Regions from separate parts of the Halomonas sp. 3A7M genome, predicted to be linked through region 3. Evidence: predicted binding sites of a transcription regulator. Region 3 holds the regulator's gene; each other region holds the start of a gene.
The links. Region 3 encodes LexA, which represses DNA repair genes until DNA is damaged. Its sites were predicted from a motif close to TACTGTNTANNTANACAGTA; they were not measured.
Positions count from the first base shown of each region.

Region 1 (3,980 bases), on a different contig from region 3:
CGCCATTGGTATTATCGGCGGTGCTGATGGTCCAACGTCTATTTATGTATCAAGCGTATTGGCTCCTGAGTTGCTGGGTGCTATCGCAGTAGCGGCGTACGCCTACATGGCGCTGGTGCCGCTGATTCAACCGCCGATTATGCGCCTGCTGACCACGCAGAAAGAGCGTCAAATTAAGATGACGCAGCTGCGTCCGGTATCCAAGCTGGAAAAGATCGTTTTCCCGCTGATGCTATTGATTGCCGTCGCGCTTTTCCTACCTGATGCAGCGCCGCTGTTAGGGATGTTCTGCTTTGGTAACTTGATGCGTGAGTGCGGTGTGGTTGAGCGCTTATCGGATACAGCGCAAAACGCTCTGATCAATATCGTGACGATTATCTTAGGGCTATCGGTTGGTTCCAAGCTGATGGCAGATAGCTTTCTGGCATTCGAAACGCTGGGTATCTTGGGCCTGGGTATTGTGGCGTTTGGTATTGGCACGGCCGCAGGCGTGTTGATGGCGAAGCTGATGAACCTGGTCAGCAAAATGCCGATTAATCCGCTGATTGGTGCCGCAGGTGTTTCGGCAGTGCCGATGGCCGCGCGAGTGGCTAATAAGGTTGGCTTGGAGTCGAACCCGCATAACTTCCTGCTAATGCATGCCATGGGTCCTAATGTGGCAGGTGTTATCGGTTCTGCTGTTGCGGCGGGTGTGATGATTAAATACTTAGGTTAAAACCCGCTAGCAGTGCCATTGCGCAGTTATCGTTACGTAATGGTTAGCGACTAAAACGCGACTTACCGAGCAATTGCTCGCGTAAGTCGCGTTTTTTTGTCAGCGATATAATAATCTTATTGTGGCGGCACTTTTTGAATATCGAGGGCTGTCTTTAGACGATTTTCAAGCGTAGTGAAATTTAAGGCCTCATCTCTTGGCCAGCCAATCGTGAGGCATACGCCGTTGCCATCGTACTCTGCCTGTTGGACGGGAATTTTCTGCTCGTCACACCAAGCGCGCGCGACGGCTTCATGGGCAAAGTTGACACGCAGCTGGTAGTTATCCCGTTCGACGACTTCGCGGGTAGGTAATGTTTCAATCCCGGCGTTAACCGACTGTGCGTAAGCTCGGGCGAGTCCACCCGTGCCCAACTTGGTGCCGCCAAAGTAACGAATCACCACACAGCCTATTTCACCCATCTGGCTGCCGAGCAAAGCTTGATACATGGGCCTGCCGGCTGTGCCGCCGGGTTCGCCGTCATCAGAGAACCCTATGTGCGTTTGTTCACCAGGAGGGCCAGCAATAAAGGCCGTGCAGTGATGACTTGCGTTGGGGTGAGCGGTTTTTGCTGCCTGTAGCATTGCATGATAGTCAGCTGTGTTGGGTGCATGGCATATCCACGTGAGGAAGCGACTTTTTTCAACCTCAATTTCAGCGGTATGCCATGTGGCGGATGCTAGGTCTGGAACTCGGTAACGCAATCGATGCTCCCTAAAGCGGGTGGCGAATTAGTGGTGCCGAGTGTTGTTAGCGCCATGCTCGACGCCCATCACCATTCCCAGCACTTGAATATCACAATTATGCAGGAAGACGGCAGGCATGGCTGCATCTTCGGGCCATAAGTGAACGCCAAGCCGACTAATGGAAAGTTGCTTTAGGGCAACTTCTCGCTGGTTTATCGTCGCGATAGCGGTTTCTTGATGGCTACCTTGTTGATAGCGGCGAATAATGATGACATCGCCATCGAATAGATTGCATTCACGCATTCTGTTGCCGCGCACGCGAAGCGCATACGTGTTGCGCCGTGTTACACGAGGCGCCGAATAAGCAGGGCGTCCTGTATTCGACGTCGTTTGAGATAGCGCATGTTGAGTTATGTTCAAGGGTGTTGGCATTGTCATCGTCATGCAGTTTTCTCCAATGCAGCGCCCGCTCCCTAGGCGTGTAATTGAGCAGATTGCTGTGTTTATAATCGGTAGTGTTTTTTCATACAGTATTTGTAGTATAGACCTGTTTTTGCATACAGTGCTAGTGCTCTGCATTGTCTATTGTTCTTAAGCGAAGATTGGTTGAAGTGTGATGCGACCCCTGACCGCAGAGAGCGACTGGCGAGAAAGGGGCTTTCCGTGTAGAGTTCGACGCAAAATCTACGTGCCTGGAGATATCCTTGAGCCTCTGCCTACAAGCCCGACAGCTAGCCTGTGAACGCGATGATCGTTGGCTGTTTGAGGGGCTAGATCTTGATATTCAACGTGGTGAAATAGTGCGCATTGAAGGCCCTAACGGGAGCGGAAAAACGACACTGTTGAAAATTCTCTCAGGCCAGTTGAGCGACTACCATGGCGACATTTATTGGAATGGCGACTCAATGCGCGAGGTGCGTGAACATTTTCTCGCCAATCTACTCTATTTAGGGCATGCCCCTGGCATAAAAGCGGGGCTTTCTCCGCTGGAAAACTTAGCGTGGTACCAAGCGCTTAGCGGCGAAAAAGGCGACGATTACCAGCGTGAAGAAGCGCTGGCACAGGTTGGGCTTAGTGGCTTTGAAGATGTACCCGCAGGACAGCTTTCCGCTGGGCAGCAGCGGCGAATTGCCCTTGCGAGACTGACGCTTACTAAGCGGGCTTTGTGGGTCCTGGATGAACCTTTTACAGCCATTGATCGCCATGGAGTGGCAGCACTAGAAGCGCAGCTTGTTGCGCATGCCAACGCGGGAGGCTGTGTCTTAGTGACGACACATCATGAGTTAACCGCATCATCCGTGCTTAGGCGCGTTCAACTGGGGTAGAAGGAGACAGCGTTGCCAAGCTCACACGCCACGACAGGCATCCCAGAAATGTCGATGCATGCGCCTTCCGGTGGGCTCATGGTTGCCATTAGTGCCACCTTTAAGCGAGATCTAACGCTGTTGCTACGTCGTCGTGGTGAAGTGCTTAACCCATTGGTGTTCTTTGCCTTGGTGATTACGCTCTTTCCGATCGGCATTTCACCTGATCCCCAGTTACTGGCAGAAATAGCGCCTGGGTTGCTGTGGGTGGCGGCATTGCTGGCGGCATTGCTTTCTCTGGATAGTCTGTTCCGGAGCGACTACGACGACGGCAGTTTGGAGCAGCTACTGTTAGCCCCTCAGCCGCTGGCGGCGCTTAGCCTTGCCAAAGTTGCTGTTCACTGGCTGCTGACAGGACTGCCTTTGGCACTTATGGCGCCGATTTTAGGTATCATGTTGGCACTTCCTGCCGGTAGTTACATGGTTTTAGCGCTATCGCTGGCATTGGGAACCGCAAGCCTCAGCTTGATTGGTGCCATTGGCGCCGCGCTGACCGTCGGATTAGCTCGCGGCGGTGTATTGCTGTCACTGCTGGTGCTGCCGCTCTATATTCCAGTGCTTATTTTTGGCGCTGGCGCCGTGCAGGCCGCTATTTTAGGCGATGGTATCGCGGCGCATCTGGCTATTTTGGGCGCACTTTTAGCGATTTCGTTAATGCTAGCACCTTGGGCTATTGCCGCCTCGCTACGCATCAGCATCAACGGTTAAAGGACGAAAACACCATGTGGGCCTTTATAAATAAACTGAGATCACCCAAGTGGTTCTACGCGATTAGCGCCAAGCTTCAGCCCTGGTTCTGGGCAGCGGCGGTGCTCCTGTTGCTGCTGGGAAGCGTTTGGGGGCTGGTATTTGCTCCCGCGGATTATCAGCAGGGCAATAGCTTTCGGATTATCTATGTCCACGTTCCTGCCGCTTTCCTAGCTCAATCCATTTTTGTCTCAATGGCAATTTCAGGCTTGGTATTTATGGTCTGGAAAATCAAAGTAGCCGATATGGCGGCCACAGTGATGGCGCCATTAGGTGCGGCGATGACCTTTGTGGCACTTTTTTCAGGCGCAGTATGGGGAGTGCCTACCTGGGGAACCTGGTGGATGTGGGACGCGCGTTTGACGTCCATGCTGATTTTGCTGTTTTTGTATTTAGGTGTCATTGCACTGCGCGGTGCTTTCAGTAGTC
Region 1 is NZ_JABUZD010000166.1:39,157-43,136, reverse strand. It holds gene INT19_RS16290 (sodium ion-translocating decarboxylase subunit beta) at 1-715, shown strand, start outside; gene INT19_RS16285 (IMPACT family protein) at 832-1,458, opposite strand; gene INT19_RS16280 (LexA family protein) at 1,486-1,884, opposite strand; gene ccmA (cytochrome c biogenesis heme-transporting ATPase CcmA) at 2,145-2,765, shown strand; gene ccmB (heme exporter protein CcmB) at 2,814-3,512, shown strand; gene INT19_RS16265 (heme ABC transporter permease) at 3,527-3,980, shown strand, end outside.
Region 1: INT19_RS16280 (LexA family protein) is a predicted target of LexA. The motif match lies at 1,954-1,973, and genes of this name have one in related genera.

Region 2 (3,980 bases), on a different contig from region 3:
AGCCTGCGATTTTATACTTCGCCAGCGCCGCTTGGGTGATATCAAACGACTCTAGAATCATATCGAGCTTGCCCCATTCACGCCGACCACGCAGGTCAACGGTTTCATCAACGTCGCTCTCTTCACCATTGCTGCCCCCCAGCCCATCCCACAGACGGCGCGTGGTGGCACGCACATCGTCCATCCAACCGCCAATATTAGCATCACGGTCGCGCTCTAACGCGGTGCGGCTGTCGCTTGCATCTTCGCTGGGTAACAACTCCTCTAAGGTGATCGGTTGTGGGCTGTGCGCCGTCACGTTAACCGCCACCACAAAATCCGCTTCATGGGTGGCTAATATTGGCATTATCGGCAGTGGGTTCAGCAAGCCGCCATCAACGAGTACCTGGCCACCCACATGTACTGGGGTAATGACACCCGGCACGGCAATAGAGGCACGGATTGCCTGGAGTAAGGGGCCATTTTGAAACCACACTTCACGTTGACGAATCAGATCCGTCGCGACGGTCGTCACCGGAATAGGCAGGTCTTCAATCAATCTATCACCGACCAGCTCTTCAAGTTTGCTCATGACCTTATTCGCTCGCATGGCGCCCATCGGACTCCAGGTCACATCGACCAGCTTGAGCACATCTAAATAATCCAGGTTACACACCCACTCCCGGTATTCAGGCAGCTTTCCAGCGGCATAGATACCAGCAATTAGCGCGCCCATAGAGCAACCGGCAATCGAAATTATCTCGAAGCCGCGCGCTTCTAATGCTTCGATAACACCGATATGGGCATAGCCCCTTGCCCCTCCACTCCCTAATACCAGCGCAACCTTATTACCGCCATTCAAGCCGCTGCTTGCCACAGGTGCTTTAACAACATGCGCTACTTTTTTCTTCATCGTCATCTTCCTAACGCGAGCAATCAGGTACCCGCTACGCTTGCTGACTGATTGTGCTGGCCACGCGATGAACCGATTGTGGCTCAAGGTGCAGATGATGGCCACCCGCGAGTACATGGCGCGTTAACTGTGGTACTGCTTGGCGCGCTTTTGCTGCCCAATCCCGTTCGCCTAAAATACCTCGCTCCCCCTCTATCAATAGCACCGGGGCTTGAATCTCCGCCAGTAGCGCCAACACCTGCTGGGGCGTAAAGCGCACCAAAGAAGGCTTTAGTAAACGGCTATCCGTGCGCATTTGCACATGCCCATCGGCAGTGGCCTGGGTGTTACGCTCGACAAGTGGCGTGGCGGTGATGCTGTCCAGCGGCGTGACACCTCCGGCTACCCGCGCGGCAACTGCACTCTCAACATCGGGATAACGAGGAGGACGGGAAAGCGGCCGCCGATAGGCCACTAGCCCTTTGCGTAGTTGGCTGGCAGTCTCTTCGGCAGGTGTGTTTAGCGCTCCTAAGCCATCTAACAGAATTAGCTTATCTACCCGCTCAGGCAGCGCTGCCGAGACTAGGCAAGCCACGGCTGCCCCCATCGAGTGAGCAAGTAGCGTCGCCTTTTCGATCTCTAATGACTCCATGGTATCCAGCACGTCCTGGGTATAGTCCCATAGTGCATAGTCGCTTCCTGCAGGCGCATGAGCCGAATGCCCGTGACCGCGGAAGTCGATCGCCACAATGCGAATATCCAGTGCTTTCACCAATAGCGGCGCCAGCCGACTGAAGCTCGCCGCGTTGTCTAGCCAACCATGCAGTGCCACCCAAGTAGGCGCAGTGCTACGCCCCCAGCTAAGCGCCGCCAGCCGACCATTCGCCAGGGAAAGCGGCTGCGCAGCGGTACCGACGTGGGTCGATTCATTCATAAGCAGGATCTCTTAAAAGCCGGATAACCAAGCAATGTCATATACGTCAGATGACGCTCTAAGGCGTAAACGTTACCATGCTAAGCGCAGCGCATCTGCCGCTTTTATGCAGATAACGCTTGCGTGCTGCAACTACTGCGAAATGCTCTTAACGATGATGACCAACAGGAAAATGACTATGAAACCACGTCGTGACACCCGTGCTCGCAACCTTGTGTTCTTGATTACCGTGATCAGTGCGTTGGTGGTTGGCCTGTGGCTTGCTCGCTAAGCCAATAGCACCCGCTGAGCCAGTAGCCCCCAGACTCCCAGCGTTGAGCATCGCTTGCAATTTCTCCTTCATGAATAAATACTGCTTATAAATACTGTATATAAACACACTACTTATTCATGAGGATGTCGACGATGCCGTCCCAACCCGCCGCTTTAAAAACAGCCACGTTTACAACGAGCACATTTCCAACAACGATGGTCGCGACAGCCCTGCCGTTAACCTCTCAGCCGTTGCCATTTCCAACGTTATACGGCCGCGCTGGGTTTAGCGGCTTCCCTTCACCTGCTCAAGATTACGAACCACGCACGTTAGATCTCAATGAGCGACTGATTAAACATCCCAACCACACGTTTTACCTCACCGCCGCGGGCGACAGCATGGAAGGCTGGGGGATATTCGAAGGTGATTTGCTGGTGGTAGATCGCAGCATACCGCCCCGCTTAGGGCATATCCTGGTCGCCATGTTTGAAGAGGAAGTACTGATAAAGCGTTATGCGCTCTATCAAGGCACACCACACCTCTGCTCGGCACATCCCCACTATCCACCGCTGCCGTTAGAAGAGGCAAACTGCCAGCTATGGGGGGTGGTGCGCGCCGTGGTGCATGAGTATTTGCCATGATTGGCCTTGTTGATGCCAATAATTTTTATGTTTCCTGCGAGCGTGTTTTTAAGCCCGCGCTTGAAGGCAAACCCGTGGGCGTGATGTCGAATAACGATGGCTGTGTGATCGCCCGCTCGGCCGAAATGAAAGCCTTGGAAATCCCCATGGGCACTCCCGCTTTCCAACTGGAAGGTTTGCGCCGACGGGGAGAGATTCACTTACTGTCATCAAACTACGAGCTGTATGGCGACATGTCCGCACGACTCGCCCAGCTACTGCGGGATGCCTGTCCAGACGTCGCGCCTTACTCTATTGATGAAATGTTTATCTACCTGGATGGCTTCAGCGACACTCAATGCCAAGCGCTCGGGGAAGTTGTCCGCCGCCGTGTTCGCCGCTATTTAGGGCTACCTGTATGCGTAGGGCTGGCACCTACCCATACGCTAGCCAAGCTCGCTAACCACGTTGCCAAACAGCAGCCTCACTACCAAGGCGTCTGCCTACTCACTGCCAACAGCCCGACCACTACGGCGCTGCTTAAACAGCTGCCGGTGAATGACGTATGGGGCGTCGGCAGACGCCTAGCAGAACGGCTTGCGGTGAGTGGTATTCGCACGGCGTGGCAGTTGCGGGAGTGCGACCCAAAGCAACTTCGCAAACGATTTTCAGTGGTGCTTGCGCGTACAGCGCTAGAGCTACGTGGCACCTCATGCTTGGAAATGAACGCATTAGAAGAGCCGCGTCAGCGTATTATGACGTCACGCTCTTTTGGCCAAGCAACCGGCGTAAAAGCGGAATTGCACGCAGCGCTGCGCCGCCATGCTCAGCGCAGTGCCGAAAAACTGCGCCAGCAGAAAAGCCTTACCCGCGCCGTATTGCTATTTCTAAACACCAACCGCCATCGTAAAGACCAGCCTCAGCTTTCACCTAGCGCGATGATTCCCCTGGCATCGCCAAGCGACGATACCCGCATCATTTTAGAAGCCGTGCGCGAAGGGTTGGAACAGATGTATCGGCCGGGTTTTCAGTTTATGAAAGCCGGTGTCATGCTATTGGACTTAGTCGATGCACAGCAGTATCAGCTTTCGCTGTTGCAGCCTTCACATAAAGCGCACCCGCACTTGATGAACGCCGTTGACGCCATTAATCAGCGCATGGGGCAAGGCACGATTCGCTTTGGAATGACAGAGGCGGAAGCACCGTGGCAGTTGCGCTGTGCACACCGCTCTAACCGTTATACCACCTGCTGGGACGAACTCATGGAGGCAGGCACTCACCCTGGCGCCATTGCAGCTGCCA
Region 2 is NZ_JABUZD010000169.1:146,742-150,721, reverse strand. It holds gene INT19_RS17275 (patatin-like phospholipase family protein) at 1-892, opposite strand, end outside; gene INT19_RS17270 (alpha/beta fold hydrolase) at 927-1,805, opposite strand; gene INT19_RS17265 (LexA family protein) at 2,211-2,699, shown strand; gene INT19_RS17260 (Y-family DNA polymerase) at 2,696-3,980, shown strand, end outside.
Region 2: INT19_RS17265 (LexA family protein) is a predicted target of LexA. The motif match lies at 2,169-2,188, and genes of this name have one in related genera.

Region 3 (3,980 bases):
GTTGAACGCGTGGTGGGTGCATCAGTAATGAAAAGCCTAAAAAGTAAGACCTTAACTATACGGGAAGGCAGGGGCGGGTAACAATCATCGTGGCATTTGGCTGCGGTGCTTCCTTGATAAGCATAAGGTACACTATTTCGCCTATATACCGCTTCCCTACCGCTGGTAGGTGCTTGTCGAACGTGCCGTTAAAATATGTCAAGAGTGTTTATTTATGTCTCATTATTACCGTTTGGTGGTTTCTTGCCCTGATCAAGTGGGCATTGTGGCGCGTGTCTCAAGCTTTATTGCTCAACAAGGTGGTTCTATCACTGAAGCAAGTCAGCACTCTGATCTTGAGACCGGCCGATTCTTCATGCGATACGAAATTTTGGCAGATTCGTTGGGTATGTCGGCGGAGGCGTTACGTAGTGCGTTTGAGCCGGTGGCTAAAGCCTTCAATATGCAGTGGTCGCTCGTCGATACTCAAAAGCGTAGGCGTGTGGTGTTGATGGTGTCGCGGGAGTCTCACTGCCTGGTTGATCTGCTTTATCGTTGGCAGGCTGGGGAGCTTGATTGCGATATTGTCGGGGTTATTTCAAATCATGAGGATATGCGATCACTCACTGAGTGGTATGGCATTCCTTACCATCATGTGCCCGTAGATCCTGATAACAAGCAGGCTGCTTTCGAGCAGGTGCAAGCGCAGATTGATAGCGCAAGGGCTGACTGCGTTGTGCTGGCACGTTACATGCAAATTTTGCCACCTTCGCTCTGCTCGCGTTACGCGGGACGGGTGATTAACATCCACCACAGTTTCTTACCCTCTTTTGCCGGTGCTAAGCCCTACCATCAAGCTTACCAGCGTGGCGTTAAGCTAATCGGAGCTACCTGTCACTATGTCACTGAAGAACTGGATGCTGGGCCGATTATTGAACAAGATATTCATCGGGTAAGTCATTGCCATACGCCAACGGATCTCGTGCGCTTTGGGCGCGATGTCGAAAAAGCGGTATTGGCGCGTGGTTTACGATGGCATTTAGAAGACCGGGTATTAATCCATGGCAATAAGACCGTGGTGTTCAGCTGATCATGTTGTTTAGATACGCAGCGTTTTTAGTCAATTCGAGTTTACAGCTGGCTTGTCGTTAGCTGACGGGTAGATAGGGGCATCCATGTCTTTCGCGCAAAGTGTTTTAGCTCCCTGGGCATTGTTGCTGACGTGGTTGGTATCGTTGAGCGTACTTGCGTGGATGATATGGCTGCGCCCTTGGCGAGTGCTGATAGGCGATGTGGCTCTTCAGCATCGGTGGTTAGCCGCGACGCTCGCTGTGGTGTTGATGTGGCAACTGCGTGCTCAGGCAGTCGATTGGTTAACCCTGCACTTAGTCTTCACCGTCTTAATGACGTTGGTATTCAAAATGCCTCTCGCATTAATCAGCAATGTGCTGATTAATGTTGCGATGTCAGCCATTGGCCGTAACGAATGGGCGTTACTAGGCGCTAATGTGTTGGTAACCGGCATTGTACCTGCGGTCATTACCGGTCTGGTATGGCGATGGGTAGACCGGCGCCTGCCGGATAACTTGATGATCTTTTTATTCGTATGCGGCTTTTTTGGCGCAGCGCTGGCAACACTGGCAGGAGGGTTGTCGGCGGTCTTGCTAATCATGGTGGCGGGTACCGACTCTGAAGCTGTGTACTTAGCCCAAGAGTATGCGCGCTTCTTACCCCTGTTAATGCCCTCCGAGGCTTTTATCACAGGGATGTTACTCAGTATTTTATTGGTGTATCACCCGAGTTGGGTAGCTACGTTTAATGACCGTCGCTATATAGACTCTCAGTAAGCGTGAAAGCCGGTAAGGCATCTAACGATTGCCTCACCGGTATTCATAGTGGCTCGCTTATCCCAGTGCTTGGCCGTTACCGCCACGTATGACACCAACTCCCACCCCTTCAATATCCAACTGCTGCGTACGTAGGTCAATTTCTATGGGCGCAAAGTCGCTGTTTTCAGCAATCAGTGTCACCGTATGGCCCTGTCGTTTAAAGCGTTTTACAGTGACTTCATCTTCTAGCCTTGCCACCACAATCTGGCCATCACGAACCCGGTCGGTGCGATGCACGGCAAGAAGGTCGCCTTCCAGTATGCCAACATCCTTCATTGACAAGCCTCGCACCCGAAGAAGGTAATCCGCTTTGGGGGTAAAATATTCAGCGGGGAGTGGGCAATAACGATCAATGTGTTCCGCTGCTAGAATCGGGCTTCCTGCGGCCACCTCTCCGATGACTGGTAAGCCATTCGGTAGCGGTTCTACGTTGGCGGCAGGCGCTGTTGCTGATACATCACTGATATCCTGCGGTTCCTGATTAGGCAGTCGAATCCCCCGCGAGGTATTGCGAATGATGCGGATGGCACCTTTACGCTCAAGCGCTCGTAAATGCTCTTCAGCAGCGTTAGGAGAACGAAAGCCTAGCGCTTTGGCAATTTCTGCGCGGGTCGGTGGATAGCCAAATTCAGACATCGTTTTAACAATAAAATCAAAAACATGCTGTTGACGGGCAGTAAGTGGACGCGACATAACAAACTCCAAAAAATTGAACAAGACAGTGGCTACATGTCGGCTTAAACAGTATGTGGTTAAGTATACAGTATGTTGCTCTGTCCAGTACATGCAAGAGCGCTTGCAATGGCAGTCGCTGTGGTAAGTACATCAGAATTAGAGGGAGAGTGATGAATTTGGAAATGCTGCAATCTCAACGGCAAACTCGATAGCGTCATTCGGTAGGTGTTTGAATATGTGTCCAAGGCGCTTTTTTGCGTTGGGCAAAAAGCTAAAGATAAGTGATTGAGCCAAATAGCGTTATGGCATAGTATTTAACGATGTTTTAAACACTCGTTTTCTGGAGGGCGCTATGGCGCAATCTGATACGGTAACACGTATCCTCGATACCGCTGAGGTGCTGTTTGCCGAGCGTGGTTTTGCCGAAACATCGCTACGCAATATCACCAGTAAAGCGCGGGTTAATTTGGCGGCTGTCAATTACCACTTTGGTTCTAAAAAGGCGCTTATCCAAGCGGTGTTTGCGCGCTATTTAGACCCCTTCTCGCAACGTTTTCATACGGCGCTTGATGAGCTGGAAGCGCAGTACAACGGTGATGTGATTCCGCTTGAAGTGCTGTTGGAAACAATGGCAAGCACGGTGTTGGCAGTGCCAGCTGAGCGCAATAGCCTGAAGGTGTTTATGCGTCTGCTAGGGTTGGCGTATAGTCAGGCACAAGGGCATTTACGCCGTTATATCCAACAGCAGTACGGAGACGTGTTTACCCGCTTTACTGAGCTGGTGCGCCAGGCAACGCCAGATTTACCTGATGCTGAGCGTTTTTGGCGACTGCATTTCATGCTGGGCACCGTGATTTTTACGCTGTCGGGTTTAGATGCGCTGCGTGACATTGCCGCGAAAGACTATAATGAGCAAGTAACCGTCAGGGATTTGGTAAGACGTTTACGCCCTGTCGTGGTTGCTGCCATGAATGCTCCGCTACCGCCTGCTGCTGATGAAGGACATTATGCGAACGCCCACGCTAGCTGAACTACCCCCGCAGAATGGTGGTTGGATAGAAATCAATATCAAACACCAGCAGCTATGCTGGTGGCAAGGGCTTACGCTGCAGTACACGTGCGCTGTGTCCACCGGTGAGAAAGGCGTAGGGCAGCAGGAAGGCAGTGGTCAAACCCCTCTGGGATGGCATTATATCCGCGCATCGATAGGTGGCGGTTTAGCTGATAATGCTGTTTTTCGGGGGCGACGGTGGACTGGGGAGGTGTTTACGTCGGCGCTTGCGGCGGAATTCCCTCATCGTGATTGGATATTAACGCGCATTTTGTGGCTCTGTGGTTTAGAGAGAGGAGTGAATCGCGGCGGGGATGTCGACACTCAGCGTCGCTTTATCTACCTTCATGGCACGCCACCTGATCAACCGATGGGTGTGGCTGCTT
Region 3 is NZ_JABUZD010000113.1:33,987-37,966, reverse strand. It holds gene purU (formyltetrahydrofolate deformylase) at 215-1,069, shown strand; gene INT19_RS09860 (energy-coupling factor ABC transporter permease) at 1,155-1,826, shown strand; gene lexA (transcriptional repressor LexA) at 1,884-2,561, opposite strand; gene INT19_RS09850 (TetR/AcrR family transcriptional regulator) at 2,896-3,573, shown strand; gene INT19_RS09845 (L,D-transpeptidase family protein) at 3,551-3,980, shown strand, end outside.